One region of the Fictibacillus sp. 7GRE50 genome, then DNA from elsewhere that is predicted to be linked to it. Evidence: predicted binding sites of a transcription regulator. Region 1 holds the regulator's gene; the other holds the start of a gene.
What was found. The regulator LexA, encoded in region 1, represses DNA repair genes until DNA is damaged. The targets are predictions, from matches to a motif close to CGAACATATGTTCG.
Positions count from the first base shown of each region.

Region 2: a site for LexA is predicted at 1,935-1,948, ahead of uvrB (excinuclease ABC subunit UvrB). Genes of this name have one in related genera too.

Region 1 is NZ_JACZDW010000003.1:291,379-299,949, forward strand. Features, by position in the region: gene mnmH (tRNA 2-selenouridine(34) synthase MnmH) at 1-719, opposite strand, end outside; gene IHV12_RS12685 (YneF family protein) at 808-1,026, opposite strand; gene sirA (sporulation inhibitor of replication protein SirA) at 1,104-1,544, opposite strand; gene tkt (transketolase) at 1,695-3,698, opposite strand; gene IHV12_RS12700 (HesB/YadR/YfhF family protein) at 3,872-4,156, opposite strand; gene IHV12_RS12705 (DUF896 domain-containing protein) at 4,261-4,500, opposite strand; gene IHV12_RS12710 (YneB family resolvase-like protein) at 4,561-5,205, opposite strand; gene yneA (cell division suppressor protein YneA) at 5,224-5,490, opposite strand; gene lexA (transcriptional repressor LexA) at 5,651-6,265, shown strand; partial or broken gene IHV12_RS12725 (hypothetical protein) at 6,708-7,217, shown strand; gene IHV12_RS12730 (rhodanese-like domain-containing protein) at 7,275-7,571, opposite strand; gene IHV12_RS12735 (sulfite exporter TauE/SafE family protein) at 7,665-8,507, opposite strand.
Region 2 is NZ_JACZDW010000001.1:643,368-651,938, forward strand. Features, by position in the region: gene uvrB (excinuclease ABC subunit UvrB) at 1-1,860, opposite strand, end outside; gene IHV12_RS03240 (sulfite exporter TauE/SafE family protein) at 2,102-2,974, shown strand; gene IHV12_RS03245 (DUF2198 family protein) at 2,990-3,220, opposite strand; gene IHV12_RS03250 (hypothetical protein) at 3,460-3,645, shown strand; gene IHV12_RS03255 (serine/threonine protein kinase) at 3,691-4,467, shown strand; gene IHV12_RS03260 (DUF2254 domain-containing protein) at 4,515-5,891, opposite strand; gene IHV12_RS03265 (GNAT family N-acetyltransferase) at 6,045-6,548, opposite strand; gene IHV12_RS03270 (MGMT family protein) at 6,574-6,897, opposite strand; gene IHV12_RS03275 (ABC-F family ATP-binding cassette domain-containing protein) at 6,982-8,571, opposite strand, start outside.

The sequences.
Region 1 (8,571 bases):
CCGCTGTATTTACCTTCTAACAGAAAATTGGGAACGACTACTCTCCCAATACGTTTACTCTCTGATTCAATAATAATCGCTGTAGATTTCTCCGACTTCTGAAGTTGTTCATAAAGTCTTGATTCAAACTTCTTCTGCGAAGAGGGGTGTTCTCCGATCTTTCCGAAAATCGAGCCTTTATGTCCTGCCATTTCTTCAAGGTTCAGTACTGGATATCCTTCTTCTTGCAGTTGTTTCAGTAGTTTCGTTTTCATCGTACCAGTATGACCTTCAAGTACGATGATCTTTCTTGGTTCAGCCTCCATCTCTCTAAAAAAAGCATCAATCTTCTTTCTATACGACCGTATGCCTCCATCGAGCTGTAGGGTCTTTATCCCCATCATGCTCATCGTTTGAGCGATACTCCTTGAACGAAATCCACCTCTTGCGCAATAAATAACAACCTGTTTTTCAGGATTTTCTTTACTTTGGGAATTTATCTGATTATATAAAGACGGAAGTTTGGGTGCAACAACTTGCAGTCCACGCTCCATCGCAGCTTCTTTACTTTCCTGTTTGTACAACGTACCTATTTCTGCTCTTTCCTCATTTGAAAATATACTCACATTAAACGCACCAGGAATATGATACTCTTCAAATTCTTTCGGAGATCTTACATCAAAAAGCAAATAATGATTTGCATCTATCTCATCTATGGAAATCGTCTCAACGTTGTTCATTGCCATCATCCTTTATTGATACATAACGCTATTTGTAAAGAGAACGAAAACAAGCACCCGATTATTCATCAGGGTGCTTGTCCAACTCTTACTTCATCTGCTTGTTCATAGCCTGCATCATTTGATTAATTTTCTTCTGTGAAGGCTTTTGCCCCATCTGCATCATCATCACACGCAACATATTTTCATTAATCGGTGGATTTTTTTGTAAATAACTCATCATATACTTGCGGGCAATAAAAAATCCGATCGCAACACCTGCAATCAGTGAGAGTGCACACACAAGGATTATCATACCAGTACCCATTGTTAAAACTTCCTCCTTCATGTTGTCTAGAACTAGTTTACTACAAGTTTACCTACACATACAAGATTGAAAGAGAATTAAGTGGCATAGACCATGTTCAATTTAAACGGTGAAAGCCATCCAAATTTTCTTTCACCATAGTCCATCGCAAGAAAGTAAGGTTCATATTGGCGAAGCGCCTCAAATATAATCGTTTCTGCTTCAAAGTTTCCGATACTGTAAAGGTGGATATATTGATCAGTGAGTTCTATTCTCACGATGCTATCTTTGCAAGATAAAGAATATGTTTCTCCTTCTGAACGCCATTCCTGTGCACCACTTAAATGGTTCCAAAAGTGTTTTTCTAGTTGAGAAACAGATAATAGAGAGGTTATGTAACTGATCTGCTTTTGTAGGATGGTTTTAGATAAGCCATTTGAGCGCTGTTCTTCGAAAAACAACTGAAACAGCTTATTTTCCTTGCCATAATAGGAATGAGCAACTTCTTTTGTGATTAGATAGATATAAAATTCTCTCATGAACAAGCTCCTCTCCAATCATTTTCTAAAAGTATATACAATATACGTAAAGAAGCTTGTCTAAAAAGGTGTGCAGATTCTAACTACTTTTGTCGAATCAGTAAGAAAAGGAGGTTTCCTCTCGGAAACCTCCTTATTCATGCGAATTTTTTATTTATTTAACATGTCTTTAACACGTTTTACGATGTTCTCTGGAGTAAATCCGAATTCTTTTTGAATGACTTCTCCAGGAGCAGATGCACCAAACGTATCGATTGTTAGCGTATCTCCTTCAAGGCCAACATATTTATGCCAACCGAGTGAAGCTCCCATTTCAATCGCTAAACGCTTCGTAATATTCTTTGGAAGTACAGATTCTTTATAGTCGTTATCTTGCTTATCAAAACTTTCCCAAGATGGCATAGAAACGACTGAAGCTGAAATTCCTTCTTTTTGAAGTAGTTCTTGTGCAGCAACTGCAATACTAACTTCAGATCCTGCAGAAAGAAGCAATACATCTGCATCAGCTTCAGCTGGCGAAACAACATAAGCTCCTCGCTTAACACCTTCATAAGCATTCTCTTTTGTGTTCTTTAAGATCGGTAGGTCATGACGGCTTAATACCAATGCAGTCGGCTGGTTCTTGCTCTCAAGCGCTAACTTCCAAGCTGCGTTTGACTCATATCCATCAGCCGGACGAATCACGTTAAGATTTGGCATCGCACGAAGAGAAGCAAGTTGCTCAACTGGTTCATGAGTTGGACCATCTTCTCCTACCATTACACTGTCATGCGTTAATACATACGTTACAGGAAGCCCCATTAGAGCAGATAATCGAATAGCAGGTCTTACATAATCAGAGAACACAAAGAATGTTCCACCGAACACATTCAGTCCGCCATGCAGAGCCATTCCGTTCAGTGCTGCTCCCATAGCGAACTCACGAACACCAAACCAGATGTTACGTCCGCTGTAGTCGTTGCGACTGAAATTATTTTCGCCTTCAATAAGTGTTTTATTTGATCCTGCTAAGTCAGCAGATCCACCAAATAGTGATGGCACACTCTTAGCTAAAGCATTGATCGCCTTACCTGAAGATGAACGAGTAGCTATAGCTTTGTCGTAGTCAGGAAGGTCTTTGTCCCAATTCTCAGGAAGATTTCCTTTGATCGCTTCTTGAAGCTCGTTAGCTAATTCTGGATAAGCTTCTGCATAAGCATCGAATTGCTTGTTCCACTCTTCTTCTTTTGTTTGTCCTTCACTCTTCAGTTGTTCAAAATGTGATTGTACTTCTTCAGGAACATGGAAATCTTGCTCAAACGTCCATTTGTACGCTTCTTTTGTTAGTAAGATCTCATCTTTACCTAGCGGCGCTCCATGAGAAGCAGATTTTCCTGATTTATTTGGTGAACCATGTCCAATCACAGTCTTCACTTCAATTAGAGTAGGCTTGTTAAGTTCTTCACGCGCTTCTGATAGTGCTTTTTCGATCTCATCAAGATCTGTTCCATCTTCCACATAAAGGACTTGCCAGCCATAAGCTTCAAATCTTTGTTTTACACTTTCAGAGAATGAGTGATGAAGGTCACCATCCAAAGAAATATCATTTGAATCGTAAAGTACGATCATTCTACCAAGCGCAAGATGACCTGCAAGTGAAGCTGCTTCAGCAGAAACACCCTCCATAAGGTCTCCATCACCACAGATAGAATAAGTAAAGTGATCGATCACTTCATGTCCATCACGGTTATATTTTGCAGCTAAGTGACGCTCAGCCATAGCCATACCTACAGCCATCGCAATCCCTTGACCAAGCGGGCCAGTTGTTGCTTCAACACCAACCGTATGACCGAATTCTGGGTGACCTGGAGTCTTACTTCCCCATTGTCTGAAATTCTTCAGATCATCAATTGTTAATCCATATCCACTCAAATGTAGCAAGCTATATAACAACATCGATCCATGTCCTGCTGATAGTACAAAACGGTCACGGTTGAACCATTCAGGATTTGCAGGATTATGGTTCATGAATTTAGACCATAAGCTATATGCCATAGGCGCAGCACCCATCGGCATACCTGGATGCCCTGAGTTCGCTTTTTCTATGCTGTCGATAGAAAGTGTTCTTATTGTATTAATTGCTAATTCATCAATAGTTCGTGACAAAAAAATCATCCCTTCATATGTACTAAACAGTTTTGACTTTCATAATAAACGTTCAAATGCAATTAGACAAGACAAACACATTTTTAACTATAGTTATTTTACCATCTACTCATGAAAACATACAAAAACCGCCTGTTATCCTACAACTTTTTCGTTGTATTAGAACAGGCGGTTAAATTTTATTATGCAAGACCTGGTAAGTGACATGAAAAATGATCCGTATTTTCATCATAATCAAGTTTCATATTCTCAACGAACCATTTATCTTCGTTTCGAACAAAAAATCGAAGACCTTCAATCTCTTGAATGTAATCGTTCTCTTCAGGCACATCAGCGGTCACACCAAGGGAAAAACCTCCCGAGTCACCACTTCCTGCATATTTTACAAAAAGTCTTAAAGCCTCAGACGCTTCTAAAGCAATATCCTTATAAAGGTTCGCAGCTGCACTTGTAATTGAAAAAGTCAAAATATTCTCCCCTTTCAAAGTTGTTATATAACAGTATATACTAATATGTATAGATTGCAACAGAAAAAAATGCCTATTTACAGTGAGTAAATAGGCATTTCTTATTAATGTTTGAGGTTATTTTTATTATCTTTACTTCGTTTTAATTTTTCAGGTGTTACATCATCCCCGTTCGGATCAACAAAGGTCATACCATGCAAATCTTGAACGAAGGATTTACGGAAAACTTGTAAATATTCTTCTCGTAGTTTTTTTTGTTCAGCTTTTTCTGCTGATGTTAAATCTGATTGTTTAGATTTTCTAGACAGTTCATTTATACGTTGCATCTTATCTTTAGATAACATAGTAAAAACTCCTTTTTAAAGCATTCTTCACTCTATCCTACAGCAGAATGAAAGGAATTTCTAGTTATCTGTATTTTCCACATGTTCTTTATATCTTCTATGTACGGTTGCTTTAGACACATCAAAGCCCAGCCCTCTAAGCGTTAAAGCAATGTCATGAAATGTAAGCTTCATGTTCTTTAATCGTACGATTTCAGAGATTGGCACTTCCTTTTTGTCTCTGCCACCACCAGTTTGATTTTTTAAATTCTTTTGAGGTTTATACCCTTCTTTAACAGCTTTTCTCATTCCACGCTTGATCTTCATATTATGAAGCTTTCGTTGGTATTCTTCTACAGTAGACACAATATCAAGCACCATTTCGTCCGCTTCTGTTAATGTGTATTCTCCGTTATTAGAGAGCGTATAAACTTTAATGTTGTATTTGATCAACTGATGAAGTAATGCCATCTTAGCTTTTCCTCTGCCTAAACGAGTATCATCTTGTACAAGAAGGCACTGAAACTCTCCATCCCTTGCAAGATCTAATATATTTAGCAACTCTTCTCGATCTAAAGAGAAACCACTTGCTTTTTCACGGTAACAATTCACAACTTCAAATTTAAATTGTAGTGCTAACTTCTTTAGTTCCGCTTCTTGTCTTTCTAATGAAGTTATTTGTTCATCTTTATCTGTACTAACTCTGGAGTAAATGATTGCTTTCATTGTTTAAAACCCGCTTTTTTATTTATTGACTGGTATGATTACTTTCTGACCTGGAAAAACAGCTGCCGCATTTACACTGTTCTTCTTTTCGACCCATTTTATAAATTCCCAATTGGAATAATGGTGTTTGGCATTATACTCTTCAGAAAGACTCCACAGTGAGTCCCCCTCCTGTATGGTTACTTCGATATATTGAGCTTCTTGTGAGGCAAGATTTGATAACGTAAAAAATATACCACCTAACAACCCTAAAAATACAATAACATGCATTGTCCCTTGTTTCATTGTGATATCCCCTTTCAACAAACGTTTGTTCGCATCTCTTACATTCATAATAACTGGAACGTTTGTTCGGTGTCAACTATTTTTTCGAACTTATGTTTGTATCTCTTAATTCTCCATGATATACTTTTTATAGATAAAAAATTCGGTGAGGTGCTAAAAAATGACTAAATTATCCAGACGACAATTGGATATATTGGCTTTCATAAAAGAGGAAGTATCACAAAAAGGGTATCCGCCTTCAGTTCGTGAAATCGGAGAGGCAGTTGGCCTTGCATCAAGCTCTACCGTTCACGGACATTTAGCAAGACTTGAAAAAAAGGGGCTTATAAGGCGAGATCCAACAAAGCCAAGAGCAATTGAAGTATTAGGTCTAGAAGACAACATCCCTTCTGTTCGTTCTGTTTCAATCCCTGTGATCGGTAAAGTTACGGCAGGTCTTCCAATCAGTGCAGTTGAGAACGTAGAAGAATACTTCCCTCTACCTGAGCACGTTGTTGGGGACGAGAACGTATTCATGTTATCTGTTGTTGGTGATAGTATGATTGAAGCAGGAATTTTCAATAGGGACTTAGTTGTTGTAAAACAGCAGCCTACAGCAAATAATGGAGATATCATCGTAGCTATGACCGATGAAGATGAAGCGACCGTAAAAAGATTCTTCAAAGAAAGAAACCATATCCGCTTGCAACCTGAAAATTCATCGATGGAACCGATCATCTTACAGAGCTGTACGATTTTAGGTAAAGTAATCGGCGTATACCGAAGTATTCATTAATCTAATAATTCTGAATTTTCCTTAGAAGAAGTATCTAATTGACTAGATACTTCTTTTTTTCGTCCTATTACTTTACTAATTCATAGATTAATAATACTTTTAAAAGATCATTCATAGGCACTCCGGTACTCGACTAATGAAGGATTAGTTCTATTAATTGACTGAATATTAAGTCTTTTTATCCATTTACATATTATACCTAAATAGTTTAAATTGGCAATGTAACGAGGTTAACCAAAACTCCTTTGCTCTTCGTTTAACTTTAATCATTTTAATAACAATCGTATGAATTGATAGGAGGTGATCGAAGGGAGGACAAGTGTTATTATTTCAGAATAAAAAATTACGAATAATGGGAGTGAGAATAATGCGCAAAAAACTATATCTTTATATGATTTGTTTTGCTCTTGCCGCAGTAGTATTTTCACCTAAGACATATGCAGAAAAAGAGTATACGATTAAGTCATTTGACTACGTGAATGTGGACGGTAAAGCTGTCGAATCTAATGCTTTTAAGCTACTAGATGATCACATCAAAGTGACTATGGTACTTCCAAAACAGAATAAGAGCGGCGATTGGTTGGCATATGGATTCACAAACATGAAAGAATTAAATGCCTATATCGAAAAGGACAAGCTTAAACAACAAAAGAAAATCGATACGATGGGTACAGGTGCTTGTTGTACAGACTTTTATGAGAACAAGAACAAAGGTGGCGCCTACATTTATTGGAGAGACGGTTTTAAGAACCTCCCTTCAAGCTGGAATGATAGAATCTCATCACTAAGCACTGCATCACCTTCATCAAGCTACTCGACCACGCTCTGGCAGCATACTTCATCACAAGGCTATGGAAAAGGAGTCTTATTTAAGCACTCTGATTGGTATGGTAAGACTGCAAACATGGCATCTGACTGGAACAATATTGCATCCGCTATCGAGATCAAATGATTTTAAAACCCCTGACTTCTTATGCTGTCAGGGGTTTTGTTTCTAAGTAGTATAAAGTTATTCAGTGTTCCCTTCCCATTCTTCCATACCACCTACCATATTGATCACATTAAAACCGTAGCTTTGAAGAAGCTTATATGCCCGACTGCTTCTACCTCCAGAACGACAAACTAATACGTACTCTTTAGATTTGTCCAATTCATGTATACGAAACTCTAACAAACCTAGTGGGATATTCATGGTTGTTGGTATTTTTCCTTCTTTCACTTCAGATGTTTCACGAACATCAATCATATGAAGAGATTGCCCTTCTTTTAATTTTTTCTCAAGTTCTTTAGCCGTTAACTGTTTCACTCTCTATTCCTCCTATACATGTGACCGCAATATACCCTGATGGGGTATATTGTCAAGGTGTTCCTCTCTCCCAAATGTCAGAAGCCAATCTCATTAAGCTCTTAATAATCGAGAAACTTTGTTATACAATAGTACGATAAAGAATAGTCCTACCGCTGTGAGTAACAGTCCAAGAGACAATATCGTTAAAGATAACATTTTAAAAACTACACTCAATGCGACTACAATATAAAAGAGAGCAAGCATTTCTTTCACCCTATCTTCAGAAAACTTCTTCAAATTGAAGATACCAAATGGAGTACCAATAAGTGCTCCGACGATCAGTAGCAAACCGTGGCGATAATCCATTTCTGCTCCTCCATACACATAAGATCCGATTCCAGAGATCACAATAATCGAAGCTGCCGCAATACTTGTACCGATTGCTTTATTGAGTTCAATACCAACTTTCTTTGTAAGTAATGGTGTCATCACGAAACCACCACTAACCCCCATAAGTGATGATATGATTCCTGTAAACAAACCAATTAATGGAATCCAAGACTTTCCCCTCTCTTTTCTAACAGATTGTTTATTGGTTAAAAATTGAAGTGCGAACCAGCTCAAGATCAGAACATATACAGTTGAAATAACCGTTGATGCTCCATTTATTTTTTCGAGCCAATGTACGATTGGCACAGTTGAAACAGCCCCTATTACCCCGAATAATCCGAGTATACACGCCAAACGAACGTTTACATTTTTCATTTTTATGTGAGATAGTGTGCCCGTAACTGTTGAGCCCAATGTCAACATTAAAGAGAGTATAATGGCTCCGCTAGGTTCGTAACCAAGTACTAAAAGGACAGGAGTCAGTATAATACCCCCGCCAATCCCAAAAAAACCGGAGATAACACCGATTGCTGCTCCACCAATAATAAACAAAAGCCACTCCATTTCATAACACTTCCTTCCTCCTTTAATTGTAACTTCAGTTAATTTATAATAAAAATGAATAAAT
Region 2 (8,571 bases), on a different contig from region 1:
CTTTTGCTTAGGAGCTTTTGAACTTGTATACGTTTCTGTATCTTCGGCAGCTTGAGTCGCACGAATCACATCACGCACTTCTTTTTTAATCGTTGTCGGCGTGATTCCATGCTTTTCGTTGTGTTCCATCTGTTTCTGACGTCTGCGCTGCGTCTCATCAATCGCGATCTGCATGGACTTTGTAATCTTATCTCCATACATAATAACGTGACCGTTTGAGTTACGAGCAGCACGACCGATCGTTTGAATAAGAGAGCGTTCTGAACGTAAGAAACCTTCTTTATCTGCATCTAAAATGGCAACGAGAGAAACTTCAGGAATATCTAACCCTTCTCGCAGCAAATTAATACCGACGAGTACATCAAAAACACCAAGACGCAGATCGCGTATGATCTGAATCCGTTCTAACGTCTTAATTTCTGAATGCAGATAACGAACTTTTATGCCGAGTTCTACAAAATAATCGGTAAGATCTTCAGACATCTTTTTCGTTAAGGTAGTAACAAGAACTCGTTCATTTTTCTCAATTCTTTCGTTGATCTCACCTAGTAAATCATCGATCTGACCTTTGATCGGACGAACTTCTAGTGTAGGATCTAAGAGCCCTGTTGGACGAATAATCTGCTCGACCGGATCAGGTGCATGCTCGAGCTCATAAGGACCAGGTGTTGCTGATACGTAAATGTGCTGAAACTTAGTATAACGCTCAAATTCATCGAACGTTAACGGACGGTTATCTTTTGCGGAAGGCAGTCGGAATCCATGATCGACAAGGACGCCTTTTCTCGCTTGGTCTCCATTAAACATTCCACGAATCTGCGGGAGAGTAACATGGGACTCATCGATGACAATCAATGAATCATCCGGAAAATAGTCTAGAAGTGTGTAAGGCGTTGAACCTAATGGTCTTAGAGTCAGATGAACAGAGTAGTTCTCGATTCCTGAACAGAATCCCATTTCCGCCATCATCTCCAGGTCGTACCTTGTACGCTGTTCGAGACGCTGTGCTTCTAAAAGTTTTCCCGCTTCATTCAATTCTTTTAGACGATCTTCCAGTTCAGCTTCAATTCGCTTGATTGCTACCTTCATCTTCTCTTCACGTGTTACGAAGTGGGAAGCCGGAAAAATGGCAACGTGTTTACGTTCACCAAGAATTTCCCCTGTTAGTGCGTCCACTTCAGTGATGCGGTCGATCTCATCACCAAAAAACTCCACACGAAGACAATGTTCGTCGCGTGAGGCTGGGAAGATTTCCACGACATCTCCTCTAACTCGGAACGTACCTCGAGTAAAGTTAATATCATTTCGGTTGTATTGAACATCTACGAGATCACGTAAAAGCTGATCACGGTCTTTCTCCATTCCTTCTCTTAAGGAGATCACCATGTCTTTATATTCTTCAGGTGAACCTAGACCATAAATACACGATACGCTGGCCACAATAATAACGTCTTTGCGTTCAAAAAGTGATGAAGTAGCCGAGTGGCGAAGTTTATCGATCTCATCATTAATGCTTGCATCTTTTTCGATATACGTATCAGAATGTGCGATGTATGCTTCTGGCTGATAATAATCGTAATACGATACAAAATACTCAACTGCGTTGTTCGGAAAAAATTCTTTCAACTCACTGTAAAGCTGTCCGGCTAATGTTTTGTTATGAGCAATAACAAGAGTCGGTTTGTTTACTTCCTGAATAACGTTGGATACCGTAAACGTCTTCCCTGTTCCGGTCGCACCAAGCAGGGTCATACTCTTCTTTCCTGCGTTTATATTGTTCACAAGATGTTGGATCGCTGCGGGCTGATCCCCTTGTGGCTGATAGTTTGATTTGATTTCGAACAATTGACTTTGACTCACAAAACCGAACCTCCGTTCCTAAATTCTGGTTACTCAAATTATAGCACAGCCCCTATCCAAAAACCTAATAATTACGAACAAATATTCGCAGAAGTTTCTGGAAGGAAAGTAAAGTGTTATACTTAAAGGTAGGCGCTTGTTGGGAAATAAATTGTGTGGGGTCTGACCCCATTTCCCGCTAGCATTACCAAGGCTTTCGGAAAAATTGTAAAAGGTGTGTCCCTTTTAAAGGAGTTTTAAAATGGAGTTTTTTTATATACTGCTAGGTTTATGCATCGGCATCTTTTCAGGTATTTTCGGAATAGGTGGTGGCTTTATTCTGACACCTGTTCTAATCTTGTTCGGTCTCCCGCCTCTTTCAGCGATCGGGACGAGTCTTATGTACTCAATCGGGACAAGTGTTTCAGGCGTTGCTGCTCATCTTAGATTTAAGAATATTATATGGAAAACTGCTGCTGTTTTAGGAATTGTAGGAATCGTTGCCACACAGGTCGCTCATCCACTTGTAGTATGGTTAGAGAAGATGGGTTACGACGATACGATCATCCCAATATTTTATATTGTTCTTCTTGCCTACTTTGCTCTTTCCCTGCTTTATAAGCAAACAAAACGCAAGAATATAGAGCAAAGCACTACTGAGATCTATTTCTCTTGGCCGAAAGCAGTCTTTATTGGATTTACAGGAGGATTCATTTCTACGACATTAGGAGTCGGCGGAGGATTTGTAATGGTTCCAATGCTCATTTCATTAATGAAGTTCCCTTCTAGAAAAGCAGTTGGGACGAGCTTAGTCAGTGTGTTTTTCATCGTAAGTGCTGGTTTCTTAACGTACGCATCAAGTGTACAGATTGATTATAAACTTGGCCTCCTGCTTATTTTAGGGGCGTTGGTCGGGACTCAACTAGGTGCAAAGCTCACAACCATCTATTCCAGCGAACAGATTCAAAAATATCTAGGTGCTCTATACATCACGATCTTAAGCTCAGTAGTACTGAAGCTCGTTCATCTTGATAAAGCTGGTCTAGGTATCATTACACTATATGTGCTATCCATGCTCGTACTTTTCTTAAAAGAAACGATCACTCATACAAAAAGAAAGACGTCTACCTCGTGAAGGTGACGTCTTTTTTTATCTTACTTTTCTTTTTTGTTTGTTATAAATTTTAAGTCCCAGTAAGAAGCCTATGATCGTAGATATTAAGGCAACGATTTGGAGAGGCAACGGTTGATTCAAGCCATCAAAACCAAAAATTAAGATAACAACAGTAATCGCTAAAGGTAAGTACTTAGTAAACAACACTCTATTAAATAGCAGCTGTAGACCAAACGGCAATAAAGCTGCGACAATATACTCCGACATGAAACGAAGAACCCCTCTCCTTGAACACCAAAAAACATAACTTTTGTAAACGTTCTATTATACCTCTCTAAATTTAACAAAACTCACTAGACAAAAACAAGGAAATTGTTGCGGGAAATAAATTGTTTGGGGTCAGACCCCTTCTCTTTGAAACTTTTTGTTTAAAAGTACGTACAGTAGGATAATGCTTGAAAAGGACGAATATGATTAACAAGGATTTTCAAAGGAGATGATTTTTCATGTTAAAGAAACTATTAAAATCACTATTAGGTCAAAGCAGCCATAAGAGGTACAGCAGCTCAGGCTACAAATATAAGAAAAGCTACAAGAAATACAGCAGCAGTGATTTTGGCAAGAAGCATTATGGTGGATATGGACACAAGCATTATAAAAAGAAAAAGAGAAGCAGCTTCTTTAGCTCCTGATCTGAGTAGCATTCAAACAACATGATAGCTGAACTATGGAAAGGTATGCAAAGAACGTTTTGGGACAGACCTATTAAAGCTAGAAACCTTGTTCATGATCAATATCTTATTCAAGAAGTTCTAGGAATGGGTAGTTACGGTATTACGTACCTAGCACTTGATACGCATACAGATGAGATCATCGTACTAAAACAGCTTCGGAACACTAAAGCAAAGACCACAACAGGTCTTCTTTCTTTCCAAAGAGAGTCTCAAATTTTAGAAGCGCTGCAGAAACACCCTGTACCGAAGCTATTGAATACCTTTCAAGATGAACAAGGTCACTTTATCGCTATGGAATGGATCAAGGGAGATACATTCGAAGATCTAATTTTTCGTGATAATCAAACATTCGACGAAAAAGAAACGATTACGATATTGCTAGAGCTTTTAACTATTACTGAACGCTTTCACCAGAAAGGGATCATACATCGAGACCTTCGTATTCCAAATATCATTCAACGTAATAAAACACTGATCGTGATTGATTTTGGACTTGCTTGTTATTTATCAGACATAGACCATGAGATTGAAGAGCCCCATGATCATCCGGAGAAACTTCGGATGCGGGCTGTTAAAGTGGAAAGCGACCTGTTTGCTCTCGGTCATTTTGCCTTGTTTCTTCTTTACTCAACTTACGTGCCCCAAACGAAGAAAGAGGCGAGCTGGGAAGAAGAGTTAGAAATTTCATCCTCACTTAAATATGTTCTTCGAAAAATGCTTCAACTTGACGAGCCGTTTCATTCGGCATCGGACGTTCAAAAAGCATTGCGCTCCATATAAAAAAGCTCGGTACTTAAACCGGGCTTTTTCATATTCTATAGCTGCATCTACGGTTGTTTACTTTTAAATAAGAAATCCTCATACTCTTTTTCATGATTTGTCGTCACGGAAAGATTCTGCAGCGCTCGATGAAATTGTTGATAATCTAAAGCAAATAAGAATTGATTTTCTAACCCGCTTGCGGTTAAAATCCCGAATTCCCAGACTGCATTATAATCACGCTTATTTAGAGATTTTGCCATCAGATCAAGAACCTTCAGTATTTCCGTACATACTATCACATTATCTTTTGCATAGTGACGAATGTATCCAAAAGCATTGTATAAATAATGGCTAAAATCTCGTTCTTGTAAAACGACGCGCAGATTATTTTGTTTATCTACCAAATACTTTGAAAAAATGGATCCACGTGAAATCGTAGTAAGAACTTCACCTAGTTGATAGATGGAGTTAATCGCTGTTTTTGGATCATTATTTCCAAGTGATCTAATCGCAACTTCCACAAGTTTATTAATACTAAATTCAATATCTTGAACTTCTGTTTGCCTTCTTCCAATACTGATGAGCGCTAAATATTTTTGTTCATCCACTTCATTCTCACCTTTTTTCCAATAGGTGATAAATGGCGTTGTAGCATACACATAGCTTCCGATCGCATACTCCAATCGTATGACAATATCATCTCGTTCAGCTTCTTTCATAATAGAAATGAAATCCACCAGTTGGATAAATCCCGATTTGCGCGCTGAGATCGTATTACCGCTTTCATCACATATCTCACTGTTTACCGTAGTTAAATCATCCACTTTATAAGGATCGACTTCGTCCTCTAATGTACTCTTTACGATGTACAACGCTTCATTCTTCATGTCATAGGTCATCTGATTCACTTGAAGCCAAGCAACAGCATGATTGATAAAAAAGATAAAGGTTCCCATTGAAAATGCAGCAATAATAGCTGCCGCTAAAGGAACAGCAAAATAATATTCGGCCATTCTTTTGTTCAAAAATAAAAAACTCAACAACATATAAATAAAACTTGAGGTAAATATACCTAAAACACGCTGAGTTGATTTACTAGCTATAAAGTTTTTCAACATACGAGGAGAAAACTGTCCAGAAAACGTCGTAAACACAACTAAGATCAAGTTAAACGTGAAAGTGGTCAAAGTTAGAGTAGCAGCGGTAAGCGTTCCTACTAGATTTCGTGTAAGATCATAATCGACTGCAAAAAATGGACGCATTTGATCTCCTAAATCGTACTTTAGATCAGTTGTTAATGTGGCCGTCACTAATAGTGCAGAAAATATCATGTAGAGCACGGGAGTAAACCACATATTTGATTGCACCGTATGTGATAGTTCCCTCTCCGACATTTTTGTATATTTCTTTAAATAATTATCTAACAGGTTCAATCTAAACATGTGTACATCCCCTCAGAAGTAAAAACAACAGTTATTTGGGAACACTCCAGATACAAGTAGCTCCTACCCTATTTTGCCCTATTAAAAAAAAGTCAAACTTTCTATCGGTTTATCACAATAAAAAAAAGCAATTCTATTGAATAGAATCGCACGTCACATCTTGATTATTTTATTGCAGAACGATTGGATGACTCGTCTCTCTTCATTACGCTCTTTATACTGTTCACTCGTGTATTCACCGATCACTTTTCTCCAAAATGTTTGTGCAGGTTTGTTCGCTTCTATTTGAGAAACTTGCCAATCTCCTTTATGTTTTTCAAATACCTGATAAGCAGCAAGTCTGCCCAAACCACTAAGCCTGAATTTTTTCATGATAAAAAATTCTGAGATCGACCAGTGTTGATTGTTCTCCTCTTGTACTTCACTTACTAATACAAACCCTGCTACCTTTCCTTCCCATTCGATCAGATAAGGAAAACGCCGACTTTCTTCCCAATAAGTATCTAGATAAGCATACTGACCAAAAACTCCATTGTCATCGACGTAAATGTCGATAAACTCTGAGAAATCATAAAAATAAAACTGCATAAGATTATGGATCGTTTCTTTATCCCTTAACTCTGCTACTTTTAATACCGAATTCTGTTTGATCTGCATACTCATTTCTCCCTATCAATGCTAATTAAATATAATCCTCGCAATCTGGCGAATACCTGTATGCTTCGATGTTCATTCTATTTTTCCCTTTAAATTGCACGCCTTCACTCTCTAACAGTGACTTTTGCGTAAAAAACAATTCCTCATCTTGAATGCCGATCTCACCTTTTGCATTAATTACCCGGTGCCAAGGCAGATCATGCTTCTTACTCAAAGAGTGAAGGATACGCACGACCTGTCTAGCACTTCGCGGATTTCCAGCTACACGGGCAATCTGTCCGTAAGTCATGACTTGTCCCTTCGGTATGCTTTTGATGACTTTAATGACCTTCTCAGTAAATGGTTCCATCATTTCTCCTCACTTTTTTAAATAAGTAGCCAAACAAAAAAAGAGTGCTAAATCTACGATCAGACTTAACACTCCTTCGTTGTTTTATTGATACATCAATTGGCGCTGCTTCTTCAATTCATCATTCGCCAAGTACTCATCATAAGACATTTGCTTATCAAGAATTCCTTTAGGCGTGATTTCAATGATACGGTTCGCGATTGTTTCAACGAACTGATGGTCATGTGATGTGAACATCAATGCACCTTTGTAGCCGATTAATCCGTTGTTCAATGCTGTGATCGATTCTAGATCCAAGTGGTTCGTAGGATCATCCATGATCAATACATTTGATCCGCTTAGCATCATCTTAGAAAGCATACAACGTACTTTCTCTCCTCCAGATAATACAGACGGCTTTTTCATTACTTCTTCACCTGAGAAGAGCATACGTCCTAAGAATCCGCGAAGGAAGCTTTCCGTTTGATCTTCAGGAGAATATTGACGAAGCCAGTCAACAAGAGTCTGCTCGCTGCCAGCAAAGTACTTCGAGTTATCACGCGGGAAGTACGCTTGAGACGTTGTTACACCCCATTTGTATGTTCCGCTGTCCGCTTCCATCTCACCCATTAAAATTTTAAATAGAGTTGTGATGGCGATCTCTTCTTTACCTACAAAAGCAATCTTGTCGTCTTTGTTCATGATAAAGCTCACGTTATCAAGTACTTTTACGCCGTCGATCGTTTTTGTTAAACCTTCAACACGAAGAAGATCATTTCCGATCTCACGGTTGATGCCAAAGTTCACATATGGATATTTACGAGAAGAAGGTCGGATATCATCTAAAGAGATTTTATCCAATAACTTCTTACGTGAAGTCGCTTGTTTTGATTTAGATGCGTTCGCACTAAATCGCGCAACGAAAGCTTGAAGTTCTTTGATTTTTTCTTCTTTTTTCTTGTTTTGATCTTGTGCCATACGAAGCGCTAATTGAGAAGACTCATACCAGAAATCATAGTTACCCACATAGATCTGGATCTTTCCAAAATCAAGGTCAGCCATGTGCGTACATACTTTGTTTAAGAAGTGACGGTCATGGGATACAACGATGACTGTGTTTTCAAAATTGATCAAGAAATCTTCTAGCCATTGGATTGCTTGAAGGTCTAAGTTGTTCGTCGGCTCATCCAGAAGTAGAACATCTGGCTTACCGAAAAGAGCTTGTGCAAGCAATACTTTTACTTTTTCAGAACCTGTTAGTTCAGCTAGTTTCTTTGTGTGAAGATCTTCTTTAATACCAAGACCTTTTAGAAGGATCGCTGCTTCTGATTCAGCTTCCCAACCGTTCAGTTCGGCAAACTCACCTTCAAGTTCAGCTGCACGAATTCCATCTTCATCTGAGAAATCAGCTTTCATATAAATCGCGTCTTTCTCTTGCATCACTTCATAAAGACGAGCGTGGCCCATAATAACTGTCTGCATTACCTCTTGATCTTCATACTCAAAGTGGTTCTGCTTCAATACGGCTAGACGTTCGCCTGGCGTCATGTGAACGTCACCTGTTTGTGCTTCGATCTCACCAGAAAGAATTTTTAAGAATGTAGATTTACCCGCACCGTTCGCACCAATCAAGCCGTAGCAGTTTCCTGGTGTAAACTTTATATTAACGTCTTCAAACAGCTTGCGGTCGCCGTA